3 regions of the Lysinibacillus capsici genome follow, and region 1 is predicted to be linked to each of the others. Evidence: a T-box and tRNA genes for the amino acid it is inferred to sense, from the RefSeq annotation. Region 1 holds a T-box; the other regions hold tRNA genes.

Region 1 (3,269 bases):
GTCATATGATGCAAAGGGAGGGATTATTATCGAACACAAAACTTGGAATATGCGCGAAACATTTTGTTTTCCTGGATATGGCTGCCCAACTGAAATAGCAGCTGTTCAAATTAAGCCACAGTGGCAGGCAATGCAGTTAGAGGATTCTTTGCGACTTATGGGCATCTATCATATCACCGCACACGTTCGCTTTGATTTTCAAGATATGCAAGCATTTGCAGAAAATGAAGATTTAATTACAATTGATGCCCTTGATATTCAAGGAGATACTGGTTATTTTGAGTATGCCGTTCCTTTACATGTGGATTTACCAAAAGAATCCGATGTCAAAGATTTAATGGTCAAGGATATTCGCCCTAGTCTGACAAATCAGGTGTGTCAGCTTGAGTGGACAGTTACAAGTGCTTTCAATGAATATGAACCTGTTGTTGAAAAAGATGAGTTAGACAATCCGCACCTATCAACACATGCTTTCGAACAAGAGGAGACATTGGCTGTAATTGAAGAAAGTGTTCAAGTGAAACAACCTGCCGCAGTAGCAGCAGCTTCACGCCAAGAGAATTCTACAACAGTTGACCAAAAAGCTATATTAAGAGAATCCTCAAGCCATATTGTTGTACGTGAATCCAGTACTTGGCATGAAGTGCCTTCTATGATTTGGGATCTAACAGAAGAATATACACCGCTTAAAGTTCGTGTTTCAAATGATATCTTTCAAAAGTAAATAGCAGAGAAGTAGCAGGAGTAATAAGAAGACTAAATCACCTGATGTTGGCACAATAATGACACGGATAAACTGAAAAGCACAAATCGGCACGATAATGGTTCTGCAATAAAAACGAACTTGTCGTAGCCAGGGTGGTAAAAGCCAAGGGTTATACTTGCGTCGTCGCATTTGAATTGTCACTTCCTTTTCTCTTTACTTTCCTCTTACTAAAAGATGACTAAATCACTTGAAAAATGACACGATCCTGCGGTACAATAAGGAAAATCAAATACAGATGCTATGATAGGGAAGAGTAAATTTTGACTACATTTTCAGAGAGGAAACGGTAGCTGAGAAGTTTCTATTTGTACGGAATTGAAGGTAGCCCTTGAGCAGCTTTAGTGAACTAATAGTAGTTAAAGCCGGTTAAACACCGTTACCGAATTGAGAGCCAGTAGAATAGGCTGAGAAAATATGTCATTTAACATTTATCTTAACCCTGCTGGAATTAAAGGTGGTACCGCGAACTAAAACTCCTTCGTCCTTTTAGACGAGAGGAGTTTTTTTTATTGGGTAAAAAAATAAATAGTATTTCTTTACCAACAGTTTTCAAACAATAGGAGGAGTCAATATGACAGAAAACATTTCAATGCCAACTAAATATGACCCACAGTCCATTGAAGCTGGTCGCTATGAATGGTGGTTACAAGGGAAGTTTTTCGAGGCACAGCCTGAAAGTGGGAAAAAGCCCTATTCAATCGTTATTCCACCACCGAACGTAACAGGTAAATTACACCTAGGTCATGCTTGGGATACAACATTACAAGATATCCTCATTCGTATGAAACGCATGCAAGGCTATGATGCCCTATGGTTGCCAGGTATGGACCATGCGGGTATTGCAACACAGGCAAAAGTAGAAGCCAAGCTGCGTGAGGATAATATTACACGTTATGATTTAGGACGTGAAAAATTCCTTGAAAAAACATGGGAATGGAAAGAAGAGTATGCTGGACATATTCGTGATCAGTGGGCAAAGCTTGGTCTTGGATTAGATTATACACGTGAACGTTTTACATTAGACAAAGGTCTTTCAGATGCGGTAAAAACAGTTTTTGTTCAATTATATGAAAAAGGCCTAATTTATCGTGGTGAACGTATTATCAACTGGGACCCAGCAGCAAAAACAGCGTTGTCTGATATTGAAGTAATTTATCAGGATGTGCAAGGTGCCTTCTATCATATGAAATATCCATTAGCTGATGGCTCAGGCTATGTAGAAGTTGCTACAACACGTCCCGAAACAATGCTTGGTGACTCTGGAGTAGCTGTTCACCCGAACGATGAGCGTTACCAGCACTTAATTGGTAAAAATGTTATTTTACCGATTGTAGGTCGCGAAATTCCAATTGTTGCTGATGAGTACGTTGATATGGAATTTGGTACTGGGGTTGTAAAAATGACACCAGCCCATGATCCGAACGACTTTGAAGTTGGTAATCGTCACAATCTAGAGCGCATTCTAGTAATGAATGAAGACGGCACTATGAATGATCTTGCGGGCAAATATAAAGGAATGGATCGCTTCGAATGCCGTAAGCAAATTGTTGCTGATTTACAAGAAGCAGGTGTGTTAATTCGCATTGAAGAGCATATGCATTCAGTAGGACACTCTGAACGTTCTGGTGCTGTTGTTGAGCCATATCTTTCAGCACAATGGTTCGTTAAAATGCAACCACTTGCTGATGCTTCCCTAGAGCTACAAAAGGACGAAGAAGGGAAAGTAAACTTTGTTCCTGCTCGATTTGAAAACACATATTCTCGCTGGATGGAGAATATTCGCGATTGGTGTATTTCTCGTCAATTATGGTGGGGCCATCAAATCCCAGCCTGGTACCATAATGAAACAGGCGAAATATACGTAGGTAAAGAAGCCCCAGCAGATGCAGAAAACTGGACGCAAGATGAAGATGTACTAGATACATGGTTCTCTTCCGCACTATGGCCGTTTTCTACTATGGGTTGGCCAGATGAAGCAAATGAAGAATATAAACGTTACTATCCAACAAATACATTAGTAACAGGCTATGATATTATTTTCTTCTGGGTTTCTCGAATGATTTTCCAAGGCCTTGAGTTTACAGATCAACGTCCATTTAAAGATGTGCTAATTCATGGTTTAGTACGTGATGGTGAAGGGCGTAAAATGAGTAAATCACTTGGCAATGGTGTTGATCCAATGGATGTCATTGAACAATACGGTGCAGATTCATTACGCTACTTCTTAGCTACTGGTTCATCACCTGGTCAAGATTTACGCTATACAACTGAAAAAGTTGAAGCAGTATGGAACTTTGCCAATAAGATTTGGAATGCATCACGTTTTGCGCTTATGAATATGGATGGTATGACATATGATGAGATCGATTTAACGGGTGAAAAATCAGTAGCTGACAAATGGATTTTAACGCGCTTAAATGAAACGATTGAACGCGTAACCTCTCTTGCAGAGCGTTATGAATTCGGTGAAGTTGGCCGTGAATTATACAATTTCATTTGGGAT
Region 2 (3,269 bases), 1.5 Mb from region 1:
GAGGCCGATAGGCGTAGGCGATGGACAACAGGTTGATATTCCTGTACCACCTCCTCACCGTTTGAGAAATGGGGGGACGCAGTAGGATAGGGTAAGCGCGCCGTTGGTTGTGCGCGTCCAAGCAGTAAGGCGTGTGTGTAGGCAAATCCGCACACTGTAACGTTGAGCTGTGATGGCGAGTCCGTATGGACGAAGTTCCTGATTTCACACTGCCAAGAAAAGCCTCTATCGAGGTGAGAGGTGCCCGTACCGCAAACCGACACAGGTAGTCGAGGAGAGAATCCTAAGGTGTGCGAGAGAACTCTCGTTAAGGAACTCGGCAAAATGACCCCGTAACTTCGGGAGAAGGGGTGCTCTTGAGCGTGCAAGCGCATGAGAGCCGCAGTGAATAGGCCCAGGCGACTGTTTAGCAAAAACACAGGTCTCTGCAAAACCGTAAGGTGACGTATAGGGGCTGACGCCTGCCCGGTGCTGGAAGGTTAAGAGGAGTGGTTAGCGCAAGCGAAGCTGCGAATTGAAGCCCCAGTAAACGGCGGCCGTAACTATAACGGTCCTAAGGTAGCGAAATTCCTTGTCGGGTAAGTTCCGACCCGCACGAAAGGCGTAACGATCTGGGCACTGTCTCAACGAGAGACTCGGTGAAATTATAGTACCTGTGAAGATGCAGGTTACCCGCGACAGGACGGAAAGACCCCGTGGAGCTTTACTGTAGCCTGATATTGAATTTTGGTACAACTTGTACAGGATAGGTAGGAGCCAGAGATCTCGGAGCGCCAGCTTCGAAGGAGGCGTCGGTGGGATACTACCCTGGTTGTATTGAAATTCTAACCCATGCCCCTTAGCGGGGCAGGAGACAGTGTCAGGCGGACAGTTTGACTGGGGCGGTCGCCTCCTAAAAGGTAACGGAGGCGCCCAAAGGTTCCCTCAGAATGGTTGGAAATCATTCGTAGAGTGTAAAGGCACAAGGGAGCTTGACTGCGAGACCTACAAGTCGAGCAGGGTCGAAAGACGGGCTTAGTGATCCGGTGGTTCCGCATGGAAGGGCCATCGCTCAACGGATAAAAGCTACCCCGGGGATAACAGGCTTATCTCCCCCAAGAGTCCACATCGACGGGGAGGTTTGGCACCTCGATGTCGGCTCATCGCATCCTGGGGCTGTAGTCGGTCCCAAGGGTTGGGCTGTTCGCCCATTAAAGCGGTACGCGAGCTGGGTTCAGAACGTCGTGAGACAGTTCGGTCCCTATCCGTCGTGGGCGTAGGAAATTTGAGAGGAGCTGTCCTTAGTACGAGAGGACCGGGATGGACACACCGCTGGTGTACCAGTTGTCTTGCCAAAGGCATCGCTGGGTAGCTATGTGTGGACGGGATAAGTGCTGAAAGCATCTAAGCATGAAGCCCCCCTCAAGATGAGATTTCCCATTACGCAAGTAAGTAAGATCCCTCAAAGACGATGAGGTAGATAGGTTCGAGGTGGAAGTGTGGTGACACATGGAGCTGACGAATACTAATCGATCGAGGACTTAACCAAAAAAGTTTGAAACATTCAATGTGCCGTTTATCCAGTTTTGAAAGAACAAGTAAGCTTTAAAAAAAGCTTGTATTTATACTGAAATATGGTATAATAAATCTTGTCTTTTAATAAGTCTAGTGATGATGGCAAAGAGGTCACACCCGTTCCCATACCGAACACGGAAGTTAAGCTCTTTAGCGCCGATGGTAGTTGGGGGCTTCCCCCTGTGAGAGTAGGACATCGCTAGGCATAATACCCAGGAGGATTAGCTCAGCTGGGAGAGCATCTGCCTTACAAGCAGAGGGTCGGCGGTTCGAGCCCGTCATCCTCCACCATATGCCGGTTTAGCTCAGCAGGTAGAGCAACTGACTTGTAATCAGTAGGTCGTGGGTTCGATTCCTATAGCCGGCACCATTTTTTCGAGCCATTAGCTCAGTTGGTAGAGCATCTGACTTTTAATCAGAGGGTCGAAGGTTCGAGTCCTTCATGGCTCACCATTTTCAAATAATAATAAGCGGGTGTGGCGGAATTGGCAGACGCACTAGACTTAGGATCTAGCGCCGCAAGGCGTGGGGGTTCGACTCCCTTCACCCGCACCATTATTTTCATTGCCAGATAAAAAAAGCTTATGCACATGCGGAAGTAGTTCAGTGGTAGAACACCACCTTGCCAAGGTGGGGGTCGCGAGTTCGAACCTCGTCTTCCGCTCCAAATGTGCCGGGGTGGCGGAACTGGCAGACGCACAGGACTTAAAATCCTGCGGTAGGTGACTACCGTACCGGTTCGATTCCGGTCCTCGGCACCATTTTAAATGCGCCCGTAGCTCAATTGGATAGAGCGTCTGACTACGGATCAGAAGGTTATGGGTTCGACTCCTGTCGGGCGCGCCATAAGAACAACGGGAAGTAGCTCAGCTTGGTAGAGCACTTGGTTTGGGACCAAGGGGTCGCAGGTTCGAATCCTGTCTTCCCGACCATTTCCTAAAAATAAAAAAACGGGGCCTTAGCTCAGCTGGGAGAGCGCCTGCCTTGCACGCAGGAGGTCAGCGGTTCGATCCCGCTAGGCTCCACCAATTCAAATACATGAACCTTGAAAACTGAACAAGCAAAACGTAATCAATAAAGTTTTAAGTAGCTAGTTTTACTAGTGAACGAAACACAATTTTGGACATCAAACATGATGCCAGCAAAACAATTTGAGCTAATCAAATTTCTTTTATGGAGAGTTTGATCCTGGCTCAGGACGAACGCTGGCGGCGTGCCTAATACATGCAAGTCGAGCGAACAGAAAAGGAGCTTGCTCCTTTGACGTTAGCGGCGGACGGGTGAGTAACACGTGGGCAACCTACCTTATAGTTTGGGATAACTCCGGGAAACCGGGGCTAATACCGAATAATCTCTTTTGCTTCATGGCAAGAGACTGAAAGACGGCATCTCGCTGTCGCTATAGGATGGGCCCGCGGCGCATTAGCTAGTTGGTGAGGTAACGGCTCACCAAGGCGACGATGCGTAGCCGACCTGAGAGGGTGATCGGCCACACTGGGACTGAGACACGGCCCAGACTCCTACGGGAGGCAGCAGTAGGGAATCTTCCACAATGGGCGAAAGCCTGATGGAGCAACGCCGCGTGAGTGAAGAAGGTTTTCGGATCGTAAAACTCTGTTGTAAGGGAAGAACAAGTACAGTAGTAACTGGCTGTACCTTGACGGTACCTTATTAGAAAGCCACGGCTAACTACGTGCCAGCAGCCGCGGTAATAC
Region 3 (3,269 bases), 1.2 Mb from region 1:
ATGCCCCCTAATTTCATCTGGCGCAGCTACAACTGCACATTCTTGTACAGCTTCGTGTTTGTTTAATGCATCTTCAACTTCAAATGGTCCGATCGTATAACCAGATGAAATAATAATGTCATCCCCACGACCTTCAAACCAGAAGTAACCGTCTTCATCACATTTTGCTTGATCACCTGTAATATACCAGTCCCCACGAAATGCAGCTTGTGTGCGCTCTGGTTCTTTATAATATTCTTTAAATAAAGCTGGTGAAGATTTGTGAACAGCAATATCACCAACTTCGCCAACTGGTGCTTCCTTCCCTTCATTGTCGATAATACGTACAATATTACCTGGAGTTGGAACACCCATAGAACCAGGACGTAATTCTGTGTTTTCGAGTGTACCAATTAATAATGTGTTTTCGGTTTGTCCATAGCCGTCACGTACTTTTAGTCCAAAATGATTCATAAATGTTTCGATAACTGGACGATTTAAAGGTTCACCAGCAGAAACGGCACTTCGTAGAGATGATAGATTGTAGTCTTGTAAATTATCGATTTTCGCCATAATCCGGTATTCGGTCGGTGTACAACATAGAACATTAACTTTTTCATCCTGCATTAATTGAAGATAGGTTTTTGCATCAAATCCACCATGATAGACAAATGCAGTAGCGCCGAGCATGATTGTGGATAAAAAAGGACTCCATATCCACTTTTGCCAACCAGGAGCAGCTGTTGCCCACACGAGGTCCCCTTGACGTACACAAAGCCATTTTGAAGCTGCAGTTCTAATATGTGCATATCCCCAGCCATGTGAATGAACAACGCCTTTAGGTTTACCAGTTGTACCAGATGTATAAGAAAGGAATGCCATGTCATCACGTGTAGTAGCTACAGCTGTAAATGTAGCTGGCTGCTTGCTTGCTAATTCATCTAAAGAAGTCCAATCTTCTTTCGCAGCACCGATCACTAGTTTATTTTTCAATGCGTCTACAGAAGAAGCAATTTGATCAACTTCACTAGTAAAAGCCTCATAAGCAATAACTGCACTAGCAGAAGAATGTTCCATCCGATATTCTAAATCGCTTGCACGTAGCATCTCTGAACATGAAATGGGTACGATACCAGCCTTTAAGCAGCCTAGAAAAACGAAATAGGCTTCTGGAAGTCGAGGAATAATAACTAATACACGATCACCTTTTTGAAGCCCCTTCTCCGTAAAAGCGTTTGCGTATTGATTCATTTTTTGGTTAAGCTCCACATAAGAAACTGTACGTCTCTCTTGTTGTGTATTTAACCAACGTATTGCTTGGCGATCACTATCTTGCGAAAATTTTTCTAATTCCTCTGTGATGTTATAAAATTCAGGTGCAATTAAATCATTTGATACCATCTTGAACATCCTCCCCCAGAAAATTTGATAGAAAATTCATAAAACTATTTTTATTTTAACAATTACAATAATATACAGCAAGAATATTTAGTACGTTAAATAGAAATATTAGAATTAATAGAGAACTATTATGCTTTCAAACGAATATAAGAGCATACTTCGACAAAAAATATAAAAATTTTCACAAAATGTGTTGCATTATTTATAATGCTTGCTATAATAATAAATGTACTTAAGAGGTTGTCTAAAACCAAAGTGAATAGCATTGTTCCGAAGTAGCTCAGTTGGTAGTAGCACCTGACTGTTAATCAGGTTGTCGCAGGTTCGAGTCCTGCCTTCGGAGCCATTTTTTTGTCCTTTTTTCAAATGCTATAATACATAAAAAAATTTGTGGAAAAGCATTGCAATTATTAATGAAAAATGTTATTATAATTCTTGTCTTGTTTGAGACATAATATTGGCCCCTTGGTCAAGTGGTTAAGACACCGCCCTTTCACGGCGGTAACACGGGTTCGAATCCCGTAGGGGTCACCATTTAAAACATAGGCTTTATAAAGAATATAAACTGTGATATAACACCTGTTTCTATGGAGGATTAGCTCAGCTGGGAGAGCATCTGCCTTACAAGCAGAGGGTCGGCGGTTCGAGCCCGTCATCCTCCACCATTCTTATTGTGTTATTTCGGAGGGGTAGCGAAGTGGCTAAACGCGGCGGACTGTAAATCCGCTCCTTAGGGTTCGGCGGTTCGAATCCGTCCCCCTCCACCAGTTTTATAAATGATTGGGGTATAGCCAAGCGGTAAGGCAACGGATTTTGATTCCGTCATGCCTAGGTTCGAATCCTAGTACCCCAGCCATTTTTTCTTTTATGAGCCATTAGCTCAGTTGGTAGAGCATCTGACTTTTAATCAGAGGGTCGAAGGTTCGAGTCCTTCATGGCTCACTTTTTTAGAATGAAAATTATTCAAAAGTGTTATATTAACTACAGATAACTAATCTCTTGCTGAAAACAGTAGGAGATTTTTTTATGTTATTTATAAATGAATAAATATACAACTTTTTGTCGAGTTGAGCCAAGTGGTATGTAGGCTTTACAATAATCTTATAACTTTTAGGGGGTATAAAAACATGAATAAACTTAATATTTCTATTATTGGAGTACCAACAGATTACGGACAAACACGCCGTGGGGTAGATATGGGACCAAGTGCTATTCGATATGCAGGTATTGTTGAACGTTTAGAGGCTATCGGACACGATGTACAGGATCAAGGGGATATTCGTGTTAGTCAAAAGCTTGCTGACGGAGCTGTGGATGAAAAATTACTAAATTTAGAGGAAGTTGTAGATGTTAGTACTGCATTAGCAAATAGTGTGCATGAAGTAGTGGAACAAAAGAAATTCCCACTCGTATTTGGTGGAGACCATAGCATTGCTATTGGAACATTAGCTGGATTAGGTGAGCATTACAAAAATCTCGGTGTTATCTGGTATGACGCTCATGCAGATTTAAATACACCTGAAACAACACCTTCAGGCAATATACATGGGATGCCGTTAGCTGTTAGTATTGGGCTAGGACATGAACGTTTAGTGCAAATTCGCAACTATGCTCCAAAAATTAAGCCAGAAAACGTGATTATTATTGGAGCTCGTTCAGTAGATCCGGGAGAACGTGAATTGATTCGTCAACAAGGAATTAAAGTATATACAATGCATGAAATTGACCGACTTGGCATGACGCGTGTGATGGAAGATGCACTTGCTTATTTAAAGGAACGAAATGTAGATGGTTTACATTTATCACTTGATTTAGACGGACTAGATCCACTTTATACGCCAGGTGTGGGTACTCCAGTTCCAGGCGGAATTACGTACCGAGAAAGCCAT

The links. The T-box of region 1 lies ahead of LCP48_RS16500 (valine--tRNA ligase). A T-box ahead of a tRNA ligase gene usually reads a tRNA of that ligase, here a tRNA-Val.
Region 2: it encodes a tRNA-Val, which carries the amino acid that the T-box ahead of LCP48_RS16500 (valine--tRNA ligase) is inferred to sense. The anticodon was not compared.
Region 3: it encodes a tRNA-Val, which carries the amino acid that the T-box ahead of LCP48_RS16500 (valine--tRNA ligase) is inferred to sense. The anticodon was not compared.

The regions. Positions count from the first base shown of each region.
Region 1 is NZ_CP084108.1:3,348,503-3,351,771, reverse strand. It holds gene LCP48_RS16510 (hypothetical protein) at 1-724, shown strand, start outside; gene LCP48_RS16505 (hypothetical protein) at 701-907, opposite strand; T-box leader at 998-1,255, shown strand; gene LCP48_RS16500 (valine--tRNA ligase) at 1,338-3,269, shown strand, end outside.
Region 2 is NZ_CP084108.1:178,233-181,501, forward strand. It holds rRNA gene LCP48_RS00890 (23S ribosomal RNA) at 1-1,528, shown strand, start outside; rRNA gene rrf (5S ribosomal RNA) at 1,644-1,759, shown strand; tRNA gene LCP48_RS00900 (tRNA-Val) at 1,770-1,845, shown strand; tRNA gene LCP48_RS00905 (tRNA-Thr) at 1,849-1,924, shown strand; tRNA gene LCP48_RS00910 (tRNA-Lys) at 1,932-2,007, shown strand; tRNA gene LCP48_RS00915 (tRNA-Leu) at 2,025-2,109, shown strand; tRNA gene LCP48_RS00920 (tRNA-Gly) at 2,147-2,221, shown strand; tRNA gene LCP48_RS00925 (tRNA-Leu) at 2,227-2,315, shown strand; tRNA gene LCP48_RS00930 (tRNA-Arg) at 2,324-2,400, shown strand; tRNA gene LCP48_RS00935 (tRNA-Pro) at 2,410-2,486, shown strand; tRNA gene LCP48_RS00940 (tRNA-Ala) at 2,507-2,582, shown strand; rRNA gene LCP48_RS00945 (16S ribosomal RNA) at 2,725-3,269, shown strand, end outside.
Region 3 is NZ_CP084108.1:4,525,762-4,529,030, reverse strand. It holds gene mbcS (acyl-CoA synthetase MbcS) at 1-1,380, opposite strand, end outside; tRNA gene LCP48_RS22430 (tRNA-Asn) at 1,650-1,726, shown strand; tRNA gene LCP48_RS22425 (tRNA-Glu) at 1,840-1,914, shown strand; tRNA gene LCP48_RS22420 (tRNA-Val) at 1,970-2,045, shown strand; tRNA gene LCP48_RS22415 (tRNA-Tyr) at 2,064-2,147, shown strand; tRNA gene LCP48_RS22410 (tRNA-Gln) at 2,162-2,236, shown strand; tRNA gene LCP48_RS22405 (tRNA-Lys) at 2,250-2,322, shown strand; gene rocF (arginase) at 2,508-3,269, shown strand, end outside.